Regions from separate parts of the Rahnella variigena genome, predicted to be linked through region 2. Evidence: predicted binding sites of a transcription regulator. Region 2 holds the regulator's gene; the other holds the start of a gene.
The links. Region 2 encodes LexA, which represses DNA repair genes until DNA is damaged. Its sites were predicted from a motif close to TNCTGTATGTACATACAGNA; they were not measured.

Region 1 (6,735 bases), 1.1 Mb from region 2:
GGCCATCGAGTTGGTAATTTTATCACCGTAGAGAATCGCTTTACCGTTGAGGTTACGCGCCGCACGGCCAATGGTCTGGATCAGCGAGCGTTCAGAACGCAGGAAGCCTTCTTTGTCGGCATCCAGAATGGCCACCAGCGACACTTCCGGCATATCCAGCCCTTCTCGCAGTAAGTTGATACCGACCAGCACATCGAATTCACCCAGACGTAAATCGCGGATGATCTCCACACGCTCGACGGTATCGATGTCAGAGTGCAGGTAACGTACTTTCTCGCCGTGTTCTTCAAGATACTCGGTCAGGTCTTCCGCCATACGCTTGGTCAGCGTAGTGACCAGCACACGCTCGTTAACCGCCACACGTTTACGAATTTCAGACAGCAAGTCGTCCACCTGGGTGGTCACCGGACGCACTTCGATGATCGGGTCCAGCAGACCGGTCGGACGCACCACCTGATCGACCACATCATCACCGGATTTCTCCAGTTCGTATTTACCCGGCGTGGCCGAGACATAAATACTTTGCGGCGCCAGCGCTTCGAATTCCTCAAAGCGCATCGGGCGGTTATCCAGCGCGGAAGGCAGACGGAAACCGTATTCAACCAGCGTTTCTTTACGCGAGCGGTCGCCTTTGTACATCCCGCCGATTTGCGGGATGGTCACGTGGGATTCATCAACAATCAGCAAACCGTCGGCAGGCAGGTAATCGAACAGCGTCGGAGGTGCCTCGCCCGGCCCGCGCCCTGAAAGGTAGCGCGAGTAGTTTTCGATACCGGAGCAATAACCCAGCTCGTTCATCATTTCGAGATCAAACTGCGTGCGCTGGCTGATACGCTGTTCTTCCAGCAGTTTGTTATTGGCCAGCAGCACTTTACGGCGATCCGCCAGTTCGACTTTGATTTCTTCCATCGCCTGCACGATGCGTTCACGTGGGGTCACGTAGTGCGTTTTTGGGTAGATGGTGAAACGCGGCACTTCGTGCTGAACCTGACCGGTCAGCGGATCAAACAGCGACAGACGTTCGACTTCCTGATCGAACAGTTCAATGCGTAGCGCCAGATCGTCAGATTCTGCCGGGAACACGTCAATGACTTCCCCGCGCACGCGGAAAGTACTGCGCTGGAAAGCCTGATCGTTACGGGAATATTGCAGCTCCGCCAGACGACGCAGAATGGCTCGCTGATCGATGATCATCCCTTTGGTCAGATGCAGCATCATTTTCAGATACAAGTCCGGATCACCCAGACCGTAGATGGCAGAAACTGACGCTACCACGATGACATCCCGGCGTTCCAGCAGGGCTTTAGTCGCGGAAAGACGCATTTGCTCAATGTGTTCGTTCACTGAGGCGTCTTTTTCAATAAAAGTGTCTGAGCTCGGGACATAGGCCTCGGGCTGATAGTAATCGTAGTAGGAGACAAAATATTCCACCGCGTTTTCCGGAAAGAACTCTTTCATCTCGCCATAAAGCTGCGCCGCGAGCGTTTTGTTCGGGGCGAGCACCATCGTCGGACGGTTCAGGTCAGCAATCACATTCGCCACGGTAAAAGTTTTGCCTGAACCGGTCACCCCGAGCAACGTCTGGTGCGCCAGCCCGTTCTCCAGCCCTTCTTCCAGGCGGCGTATCGCCTCAGGCTGATCGCCTGAAGGTTTAAATTCGGAATGCAGTTTGAACTCTTTACTCATGACGGGCTACCTGACTGAAATGGAAATGCACAAGGCCGTACGGGCTGAACCGGTGAACAGTTCGGGGAAAAATAGTATGAAAGACTTGGCAATTTTTGCCAGTCCAAATTTTACCGCTGTTATAATACTGTATATAAAACCAGCTTCCAATCGATAAAATCAGCACCTCTTTTAACATCTTGCTGCCACTGCACTTTTTTAGGTTATGGCAAATGAGAAATCTCACCATCAGTTGACATTTTTATCCCGATATTTACCGCTACTCACTTTCTGACCACAGCTTGACGAAGATTGACACAACTGTGACGAACGAATTACGCCTGTATTGCTTTTAACTAACTCATTGATATAAAACCACATCATCAAAAAGCTGCGAATACGGGCAAACTGAGCGCAAGCCGCGTCCTGACTCGTCTGTAGCAACTTTTCTTACTCTCATGCACAAGGTTATCCACAGGAATAGTGGATAAGTCTCAGTACACCAGGCGCGGCGGGAGTTGGTAAAAAACCATTTTTTGCTCCGTCAGCGCCTGAGAGCTCTTTTTTAGTTATTTTTTATCTTTTTTATCTCCTTATTTATGCCTATTTCGCCTGGATTTCCGAGCGGATGTTCCTTGCAAAACCCAAAAGTGCATCTGATCAGGATTTTCCAGCTTCTCAACGGCGCAAACCTTGCACCAAAATTAGTGAAACCGGCACTGCCAAAGTGCAGTTTACTTTTACAACGGCTCACGCCGAATCTCCAAATCCTGACAATACTCATGAATAATCCTAAATCATCCGTACGTGGCCTGTTAACAGCCACGTAACGTCTCTTTTTATCACTCCCTGGTAAAACTTGGCCTGAGAGTTGCAAATTCACTCTTTGAAGAGATTTCGTGAAGGATTCCCCTGTAGAACGCGCATACAGCGGAACATAAATGTCAGAAACATGACAGTGGCCGTCAAAATGCAGTCCGGTGAAAAGCGCCATGAGGGAGGTATGTCTGATGTTAAGTGTAAAATCCGTTAATCAGTACTATGGGCAAAAACATATTCTTTGGGACATCAATCTCGAACTGTACCGCGGGCAATGCACCTGCCTGATCGGGCGAAATGGCGTGGGCAAAACGACGCTGATCAATTGCATCATGGGGCATCTTCCGGTGAAAAGCGGCGCAATTTCCTGGCAATCGCGTGATGAAGAGCCGCAAAGTCTGCTGAATCTGCCTGTGGAAAGCCGCGCACAGATGGGTATCGGTTATGTACCTCAGGGGCGGCAGATTTTTTCGCAGATGAGTGTCGATGAAAACCTGCAAATCGCCATGATGGCGAGCCGGAATAAGACGCGTCGCGTGCCTGAAGAAGTCTATGACCTGTTTCCGGCGTTAAAAGAGATGGGCACGCGTAAGGCGGGAGAGCTTGATGAAAGCCAGCAGCAACAGCTGGCCATCAGCCGGGCGCTGGTTCAGGAGCCCGAATTACTGATACTGGATGAACCGACCGAGCACACCAGCGCATCGATGGCGGCGAACATGGGCAATATTATTCACCGCCTGAACCGGGATCTGGGTCTGACATTATTGCTGGTCGGCCACAAACTGCCGTTCATCCGCAGCGTCGCCGACCGGTTCTGTCTGGTCGATGGCGGCCGCGATGTCGCACAAGGCACGCTGGCACAGCTCGACGATCAGTTAATCAAAAACTATCTGACGGTCTGATGTTTCACGCCGTGAGACGGTCAAGATCCAGATATTGTCCCAGATTAACGTCCAGTCCGGCGCTCAGGTACGGGATCTCGCCCAGCAGCGGCGCAGGCAGCATACGCGTGAGCGTATCCATATACGCCTGATGATGCTTCCCCGTTTCCTGCACGTCGTTGGCTATCCAGCCCGCCAGATGCAATCCGCTTTGTGCGATCGCCTGCGCCGTCAGCACCGCGTGGTTAATGCAGCCGAGGCGCATTCCCACCACTAACACCACCGGCAACTGCTCGGCGATAACCCAGTCAGCAAAGGTATAATCCGCGGTCAGTGGCGTATACCAGCCGCCCGCGCCTTCCACAATCACCCAGTCCGCCAGCGGTTCCAGATGACGTAAACCTGCGGATAACACCTGCGGGTCAACCGGACGCTTTTCCAGTTCGCTGACGATGTGCGGTGAGGTCGGTTCGATAAAAGTGCAGGGATTCACTTCGTCATAACGCAGACCCACGGTGCTGTAAGCCTGCAACGCCAGAGCATCGCTGTTACGTGGCCCTTCGGCGGTCATTTCACTGCCAGATGCCACCGGTTTGTATCCGGCGGTTGTGTGTCCGGCACATGCGGCAGCCTGCAAGAATGCGGTGGTCGCGACGGTTTTTCCGACTTCAGTGTCGGTGCCGGTAATGAAGTATTTTTGTTTCATGAAAAGCCTGGGGTTGGTTGGCTCCCTCCCCACATTGAAATCAGGTTTTGCTCCTCCCCCTGCGAAGGGGGAGGTCGGGAGGGGGTTTTAAAGACGACTCCAGAGTTGCCATTAATACCCCACCCCAGCCCTCCCCTTCGCTGGGGAGGGAGCAGACCGCGCCTGTTTCAAGCCTGGGAGGAGCTTTGTTAACGTGGGATAAGTTCTTCGACCTGCAAAATGCCGTAGACCAGCCGGTAGTTGAGGGGCAGGATGCCGTCGCGCCGGACGTAGTGTTTTTCCAGCAATTGCAGACGTTCGCGTCCTCCCAGACCGCCGAGGCGGCCGTTTTTGATGTGCGTCGCGCCGATGCCTTTCAGCGAGCGCATCAGTGACATCACATCGGGGAATTCGGCCACGTGGTCGCTGAAGGTTACTTCGTGTCGATACGGTGCGCAGGCTTCGGCTATTTTGTCCGGCGTCAGAAACTGGTTCACGTGACGGCGGCCATCGACTTTCATCCATGCCGCAGCCAGTTCGTTAAGCGAACCTTCTGCCAGCGTGGAAAACAGCACCAGCCCGCCGTTGCGGGTAACGCGGTGCATTTCTTCCAGCGCGCGCGGTAACGCGTTACACCACTGCACCGCCAGATTGCTGAAACAAATGTCGACAGAATTGTCGGCGAACGGCAAACGTTCTATGTCGCCCGGCACATATTCATCGGCGGAATCCAGCTCACGGGCACGGTCTAACATGCCGTCGGAGAGATCCAGCGCAATAACCTTTTTGCCCTGCGCCTTCCAGTGACGGCTAAAATGTCCGGTGCCGCAACCCGCATCGACGACCAGATTACCGGCGTCTTTAAGATACGGCGCTGCGAGCGCCAGTAATTCCTCGCCTACATCACGCTGCAACTGTGCGGCGTTTTCATAACTGATGGCGGCGCGACTGAACGCGTCGGCCACCGCTTGTTTGTTCACTAATTCAGTGACTGCACCCATGAAGGGACTCCAGCAAAAAATCGATATCTTCCGGCTCATGCGCCGCCGTCAGGGTGATACGCAACCGCGCACTGCCCGGCGGCACCGTCGGCGGACGGATGGCGCTGATCCACAACCCGCGTTCACGCAACGCCGAAGCCAGATCCAGCGCTGGCTGATTCTCACCCACAATAACGGGCTGAATAGCGGTCTGTGAACCGGTCAGCTGATAGGGTAAACCGGCGGCTCCCGCGCGAAAACGGGCAATATTGGCCGCCAGTTTATCACGCAAGTCGTCGTCCTGCCGGACTCGTGCCAGCGCAGCCTGTAACGCACACACCTGTGCGGCGGGCATCGCCGTGCTGTAAATCAGATGACGGGCGAACTGCAACAGATAATTCGCAGTCGCATCATCACACAGCACTGCCGCCCCGCTGCAGCCGAACGCTTTTCCGAATGTGACGACCAGCAGCTCAGGCCGCACGCCCTGCTGCCAGCAACTTCCGCGTCCTTCTTCGCCGGTCACGCCCACGCCGTGCGCATCATCCACCATCAGCCAGCTGCCGTGCGTTTTCGACAAATTATGCAGCTCAGCCAATGGCGCAGCGTCACCGTCCATACTGAATACGCCTTCTGTAACCACCAGCGTTTCACCGCTGAACGGCTTTTCCAGCAGACGCTGCAGGGAATCCGGCTGATTGTGATGAAAACGCCGTAATTGCGAAGGCGCATGTGCCGCGGCTTCCAGTAAAGACGCATGACTGAGTTTATCGGCCAGCACGCGATCCTCAGCCTGCATCAGCGCGGCAAGGATCGCCTGATTGGCGGCAAAACCGGAGATAAACAGCAACGCACGCGGATAACCCTGCCAGTCCGCCAGTTGCTGCTCAAACTCGGCGTGCGCCAGACTGTAACCGGTGACGTGACCGGACCCGCCGCTGCCGACGCCATATTTCTCCGCGCCCTGCTGCCACGCGGCAATCACATCGCGGTTCTGGCTCAGGCCGAGATAATCGTTGCCCGAAAAATTCAGATAACGTCGCTCATTCTGCGTCAGAAAACGCACGCTGCCGCCCTCGTTTGGCTGGCGCACACGAAATGCCGCCACCTGTTTACGCGCCGCGACCGCTTCGTTGATCCGCGTTTGCCAGCTCACCGGTTATACCGCCGCGTTGTAGAACTGATCGGTATCAGCATGAATCAGTTGTTCGGCCAGCGCGGCCTGCTGCTGGTTGTCGCCCATTTCTGTTTCGAAGGACTGAGGATTCAGCCCCAGTTTGCCAAACAGAATTAAGTCTTTATCTTCCGCCGGGTTCGGCGTGGTCAGCAGTTTGCAGCCGTAGAAAATCGAGTTAGCACCGGCCATAAAGCACATCGCCTGCGTCTGCTCGCTCATCTGCTCGCGACCTGCGGAAAGGCGCACGTAAGATTGCGGCATCATGATGCGCGCCACGGCAATGGTGCGGATAAAATCGAAAGGATCCACATCGTCGTTATCAGCCAGCGGCGTGCCTTTGACTTTCACCAGCATGTTGATTGGCACGCTTTCCGGCGGTACCGGCAGATTCGCCAGTTGCATCAGCAAACCCGCGCGATCTTTAACGGTTTCACCCAGACCGACAATTCCGCCGGAACAGACTTTAATGCCCGCACCGCGCACTTCCGCCAGCGTATCCAGACGTTCCTGATAGCTGCGGGTGGTAAT
Region 2 (6,735 bases):
GTCAGCCCGTAACCAAGCGCAGCAACCACCATGCTGTTACGCATATCCCGCCCGCGCGTGGCACCGATAAACATCCCGTCGAGCAGATAACACCAGACCGCCACCAGCGGCAATACAATTTGCCAGCCGAGGTAATGATCCGCCAGCTCGCGCAATTCGGGGAGTGATGTGAGCGCATTTATAATCGCCCCGCCGGCTACGGCATAAATTAGCGCAAAGGCCAGCGCCACCAGTCCGGCCTGACGGCACGCGGCATGCCACACGTTGAGCAGCTTTTCGCGATTGCGCGCACCGAATGCCTCACCGGAATGGGCTTCGATGGCATACGCAAAGCCGTCGAGTGCAAATGCGGTAAAGGTCAGCAGGTTCATCAGAACAGCGTTGACCGCAACAATGTGGCTGCCCAGCCGCGCACCCAGTATGGTCAGTGAGGCAAAGCATAGCTGCAACAGCAATGAGCGCAGCATGATGTCGCGGTTAAGTCCGAGAAGACGGCGCAAATTACCGCGCCACGCACCGGTGATTTCTGCACCGGTGATACCGCGTCGTTTCATGACACGCCAGACAAAATACAGCCCGATGAACAACGTGAAATACTCTGCACTGGCAGTTGCCATTGCCGCACCACGTACGTTCAGCCCCAGCCCCATTACCAGCCAGATATCCAGAATAATATTCAGCAGATTTCCCGCGATCAGCAAAATCACCGGCCCGCGAATATACTGGATGCCCAGCAACCAGCCGAGGATCACCAGATTCGCCAGAGAAGCAGGCGCACTGTACCAGCGGATTTCGATAAACAGCCTCGCCTGTTCCAGCACCGACTGACTGCCACCCACGACATGAAACGCCAGCTCCATCAGCGGATGGCGAAATAACAGGATGATGACACCGGCCAGCACCGCCAGCAAAAAGGGCTGCACAAAAGCACGTGCCAGCAACTGATTGTCTTTTGCGCCCAGCGCCTGTGCGGTCATGCCGGTGGTGCTCATGCGCAAAAACAGCAGCATCATGAAGAGGAAAGTCGTGACCATCGAACCAACCGCCACACCACCGAGATAATCGGCACTGTCGAGATGACCGATCACTGCGGTATCCACCAGACCAAGAAGAGGCACCGTGATATTGGAAAAAATCATCGGTAACGCCAGCGTCCAGAGTGCTTTATCTGCGGGGCTTAGAAAGGTGTTTTTAAATGATTGTCGCAGGGAATGATGTTGCATAGAGAATCTCATGCCGGAGGTTCAGGTTATGCCCAAAATGACATCGCCCCGAAAGGGGCGATGATGAGAGAAACGCATTTCTCTTTGAATTCACATGGATGCCAGAGGCGGCCGCCATCCATATTCAATTAGTTTTAGTTTTCTCTATCTGAAACAGCAATTGCTGACTCAGCAATTTCTGACCGAGTAATTCGAGTTACAGGAAGGCGGCAAGTAAGAGAATCCCGATGAGCTGATATGAGTCAGTGATTCGGGTGAACGCACGCAGCCAACGCGTCTGCAGCTCGAAGTACGAAGGTCAGATCCAGTTGCCGTTACGGATGACGCCTACGGCTAGCCCTTCAATACTGAAATTCTGTTCGCGCAAATCCACCACGATCGGCTGGAATTCGCTGTTCTCAGGCAATAACTGCACCACGCTGCCCTGCTTTTTCAGGCGTTTCACGGTGACTTCATCGTCGATACGCGCCACGACAACCTGGCCGTTACGCACGTCCTGCGTTTTATGCACGGCCAGCAAATCGCCGTCGAGGATACCAATGTCACGCATCGACATCCCGCTGACGCGCAGCAGGAAATCGGCGCTCGGCTTGAACATCGCCGGATCAACCTGATAATGCCCTTCGATATGTTGCTGTGCCAGCAACGGTTCACCGGCGGCAACGCGGCCGATCAGCGGTAAACCTTCTTCTTCTTCCATCAGCAGACGGATACCACGAGATGCACCGGAGACAATCTCGATAACGCCTTTACGTGCCAGCGCTTTCAGGTGTTCTTCCGCCGCATTGGGAGAACGGAAACCCAGACGCGATGCAATCTCTGCGCGAGTCGGTGGCATACCGGTGGTGGAGATATGATCGCGAATAAGGTCGTAGACCTCTTGTTGTCTGGTCGTTAAAGCTTTCATTCCGCCCCCTGGTTGTTTATACAGTCTTGCTGTGAGTATATACAGCTAAACGGTCAATGAAAACCTAAGATTGAATAAAAACAGGGCATAACGGTGATTCCTGGAATACAGATTCCAGATCAGAACCATCGCGGCCAAAAGATACTGACCCAGACAAAAATCGCCAATATGATGGTCAGAAGTACGGCAGCAGAACCGATATCTTTTGCCCGCCCTGAGAGCACGTGAAACTCAGAGCCGATACGGTCAATCGCGCATTCCACCGCACTGTTGAGCAACTCGGTGACGCAGACCAGCATCACGGAGCTTACAAGTAAAATGCGTTCAACCGTGCTGACATCGAGCCAGAAAGATAACAAAATTAACGGGATAGCCACGCTGGCTTCCTGGCGAAAAGCCGCTTCGTTCTGCCATGCGGCTTTCAATCCTTTCCAGGAATATCCGGCCGCTTTATAAATTCGGGTAAATCCAGTGACTTGGTTCGCCATTTCGGGTACTGATCCTTGAAGGGTTGTCCTTAAAAGTGTGCCGTATTTTAGCTTTTATATGACCACAGATCTCCACGGATCTTTCTGGTATCCTTGCGGCGAAATGGCTAACAAGAGGCTTCACGTTTTTATGTCAGGTTGGCGTAGACTTTATTACACATTATTGAATTTACCACTCTCATTGCTGGTAAAGAGCAAGGTCATACCTTCAGATCCGGTTACCGAGTTGCATTTGGACCCGACGCGCCCGATTTTGTACGTATTGCCTTACAACTCCAAAGCAGACTTGCTGACGTTGCGTGCGCAATGTCTGGCAGAGAATCTGCCCGATCCCCTTATTCCGCTGGAAATCGACGGAACGCTGCTGCCAAGCCATGTTTTCATTGCTGAAGGCCCGCGCGTGTTCTCGTATTACACGCCGAAGCAGGAATCCGTAAAGCTGTTCCACGACTATCTGGATTTGCACCGCAACAATCCGGATTTAGACATCCAGATGCTGCCGGTTTCCGTGATGTTTGGTCGTGCGCCGGGCCGTGAAGGTCAGGATGATACGCCGCATCTGCGCGTACTGAATGGCATCCAGAAATTCTTTGCCGTGCTGTGGCTCGGACGTGACAGTTTTGTCCGTTTCTCCAATACCGTTTCCCTGCGCTATATGGCGACAGAGCACGGCACCGACAAAACCATCGCTCAGAAACTGGCACGCGTGGCGCGTATGCATTTCTCCCGCCAGCGTCTGGCAGCGGTCGGCCCGCGTCTTCCGGCGCGTCAGGATTTATTCAATAAATTGCTGGCTTCCAAAGCCATCGAAAAAGCGATCGAAGACGAAGCCCGCAGCAAGAAAATTTCCCACGAAAAAGCCCAGCAGAATGCTATCGCGCTGATGGAAGAAATCGCGGCGAACTTCTCTTATGAGGCCGTGCGTCTGTCAGACCGCGTGCTGAGCTGGACGTGGAATCGCTTGTATAAAGGCATCAACGTCAACAATGCTGAGCGTGTCCGTCAGCTGGCGCTCGATGGTCAGGAAATTGTGTATGTGCCCTGCCACCGCAGCCATATGGATTACCTGCTGCTGTCTTACGTGCTCTATCACCAGGGGCTGGTGCCGCCGCATATCGCTGCCGGTATCAACCTGAATTTTTGGCCGGCTGGCCCGATTTTCCGTCGTCTGGGTGCGTTCTTCATCCGTCGTACCTTTAAAGGCAACAAGCTTTATTCCACCGTTTTCCGCGAATATCTGGGTGAGTTGTTCAGCCGCGGTTATTCGGTCGAATACTTTGTGGAAGGTGGCCGTTCACGAACCGGACGTCTGCTGGAACCGAAAACCGGTACGCTGGCGATGACCATTCAGGCCATGCTGCGCGGCGGTTCACGTCCGATTACGTTAGTGCCGATTTACATCGGTTACGAGCACGTGATGGAAGTGGGCACGTACGCCAAAGAATTACGCGGTGCGACCAAAGAGAAAGAAAGCCTGACGCAGATGCTGAACGGGCTGCGCAAGCTGCGCAACCTCGGTCAGGGTTATGTGAACTTCGGCGAGCCGCTGCATCTGACCACTTACCTGAACCAGAATGTACCTACCTGGCGTGAAGCGATCGACCCAATCGAAGCGCAGCGTCCGAGCTGGCTGACGCCAACGGTGCAGGATCTGGCAGAGCAGATTATGGTGCGTATTAACAACTCAGCCGCGGCTAACGCCATGAACCTGTGTTGTACCGCGCTGCTGGCATCGCGTCAGCGTTCACTGACCCGTGAACAGCTGACCGAACAAATCGACTGCTATCTGCAATTGCTGCGTAACGTGCCGTATAACGCAGATTCGACGGTGCCTGATCTGACCGCCGATCAGCTGCTCGATCACGCGCTGAACATGAACAAGTTCCAGGTCGAGAAAGACAACATCGGTGACATCATCGTTCTGCCGCGCGAGCAGGCTGTTCTGATGACGTATTACCGCAACAATATCCACCATATGCTGGTATTGCCGTCACTGATTTCAAGCATCGTGATGCATCACCGTCAGGTCACCCGCGCAGAATTACTGCGTCAGGTGGAACTGATTTACCCGATGCTCAAAGCTGAACTGTTTATGCATTTCGATAAGTCAGAGCTGCCGCAGGTACTGGATGTTCTGACGCTGGAACTGGCACGTCAGCAAATCATTCATCTGGAAGACGATGAACTGACCCTGAACCCGGCGCGTATCCGTACCCTGCAACTGCTGGCCGCGGGTGTGCGTGAAACGCTGCAACGCTATGCCATTACTTTCTCGCTGCTCACCAATAATCCAAGCATCAACCGCGGTGCGCTGGAGAAAGAGAGCCGGATTATGGCGCAGCGCTTGTCCGTTTTACACGGTATCAATGCACCTGAATTCTTCGACAAAGCAGTGTTCTCAACGCTGGTCGGCACATTGCGCGCTGAGGGTTATATCAGTGACACCGGTGATGCGATTCAGGAACAAACGCGTGAGATTTACATCATGCTCAGTGATCTGATGACGCCGGATATCAAGCTGACGATCGAAAGTGCGGGAATGCCTTCTGAGCTGCCACAACCGACAGAGCCACCGGCTGAGCCGAAAATGGATGTGCGCGATACCGATCATTAACCGGTATTAGCGAACGCCTGCTGGCTGGTAAAACAAAACGCCCGGACTTTTTACAGAGTCCGGGCGTTTTTTATGGATGCCGTCTTTGGTCTGGAAATCTTAGAAACTGAACGCTGATAAGCTCATCAGAATGCCGAGGAACAGCACCAGTCCGACATAGTTGTTCTGACGGAAAGCCAGGAAACAGGCATCGCGTTCGCGTTTAGCAATCAGCTTTTGCTGATGCATAAACAGCGCAGCGGCCAGCAGCAGCGACCAGTAGAACGGTGCGCCAAGTTGTGAAAGATGTCCCACAAATCCCATCAGAACCAGTGTGGCAAGTTGCAGCAGGCCGATAATCAGCGTGTCAAAACGACCAAAGAGAATCGCTGTCGATTTCACGCCGATTTTCAAATCATCATCGCGATCCACCATGGCATATTGCGTATCGTAAGCCACCGTCCAGCAGATATTGGCGGCAAACATCAGCCAGCAGCTGAGCGGTACGCTTTCGCTTACCGCCGCGTACGCCATCGGAATTGCCCAGCCAAACGCCGCGCCCAAAACGACCTGCGGCAGATGACTGACCCGCTTCATAAACGGATAAATCCATGCCAGCGCCAGCCCGGCCAGAGACAGCAAAATGGTCATGCGGTTGAGCAGGAGAACCAGCAGGAAGGACACCAGCACCAGCCCGACAAAAAGCATTTTCGCCTGCTTACCGGTGATCGCACCGCTTGGCAGCGGACGGTTCGCGGTCCGTTTTACATGACCGTCAAATTTACGGTCTGCGTAGTCGTTCACCACGCAACCGGCTGCACGCATAAAGAAAACGCCCAGTACGAACACCAGCAAAATCTTAGCAGATGGCATTCCACCACCGGCCACCCACAATGCCCATAATGTTGGCCACAGCAGCAACAGCGAGCCGATAGGTTTATCAATACGCATCAGGCGGCAGTAATCACGCCATGTGCCCTGAGTCATACTTCCTGACACTCTCTGTTCTCCTTGTTGATTAGTCTGGCTCATGCCTTGCTCACTTTACCCTCGGGGCGATGCACCGGCGAGTCCGGCAGGAAAATTTCCGTCAGCAGCAGCGGTTTGTCTGAAAGCCGCAGGCGGGAACGACGCGCCCATAAATCGCCCTGTTCACTCTGTAATTGCCCTAAGTGAATGTAATCGCGGGTCAGGTTGTTGCCGCTAAACAGATAGCGTCCGAGCGGCACGGTGCCCAGATCGACCAGCGCCAGGTCTGGCCCGGTCAGCGTTTCTTCAGGAATGACCGTGCGTCCCAGAAGCCAGGGTTCGGCATCGCCAAACAGCACGATTTCGCGGATCCAGTAACGGGCACTTTCCGGCAACTGCTGTGCTTCGCTTTCACCCAATTCCTCGCGGCTGACAAAACATTCGTTTTGCGGTTTCACGGTGACGGTAACACCCTGCTTTTCGAACCGGCGGGTCATGGATCCCATTTCCATCAGCCAGTCGGCGACATCTGCAGGTACCTGCGAGGGATCGTCA

Region 1: uvrB (excinuclease ABC subunit UvrB) is a predicted target of LexA. The motif match lies at 1,812-1,831, and genes of this name have one in related genera.

What each region holds. Positions count from the first base shown of each region.
Region 1 covers NZ_NSDJ01000001.1:2,193,759-2,200,493, reverse strand. The annotation lists gene uvrB (excinuclease ABC subunit UvrB) at 1-1,686, opposite strand, end outside; gene CKQ54_RS10155 (hypothetical protein) at 2,231-2,659, opposite strand; gene CKQ54_RS10150 (ABC transporter ATP-binding protein) at 2,676-3,386, shown strand; gene bioD (dethiobiotin synthase) at 3,391-4,071, opposite strand; gene bioC (malonyl-ACP O-methyltransferase BioC) at 4,260-5,051, opposite strand; gene bioF (8-amino-7-oxononanoate synthase) at 5,035-6,186, opposite strand; gene bioB (biotin synthase BioB) at 6,190-6,735, opposite strand, start outside.
Region 2 covers NZ_NSDJ01000001.1:1,095,054-1,101,788, reverse strand. The annotation lists gene dinF (MATE family efflux transporter DinF) at 1-1,223, opposite strand, end outside; gene lexA (transcriptional repressor LexA) at 1,522-2,130, opposite strand; gene CKQ54_RS05075 (diacylglycerol kinase) at 2,250-2,618, opposite strand; gene plsB (glycerol-3-phosphate 1-O-acyltransferase PlsB) at 2,749-5,232, shown strand; gene ubiA (4-hydroxybenzoate octaprenyltransferase) at 5,332-6,198, opposite strand; gene ubiC (chorismate lyase) at 6,240-6,735, opposite strand, start outside.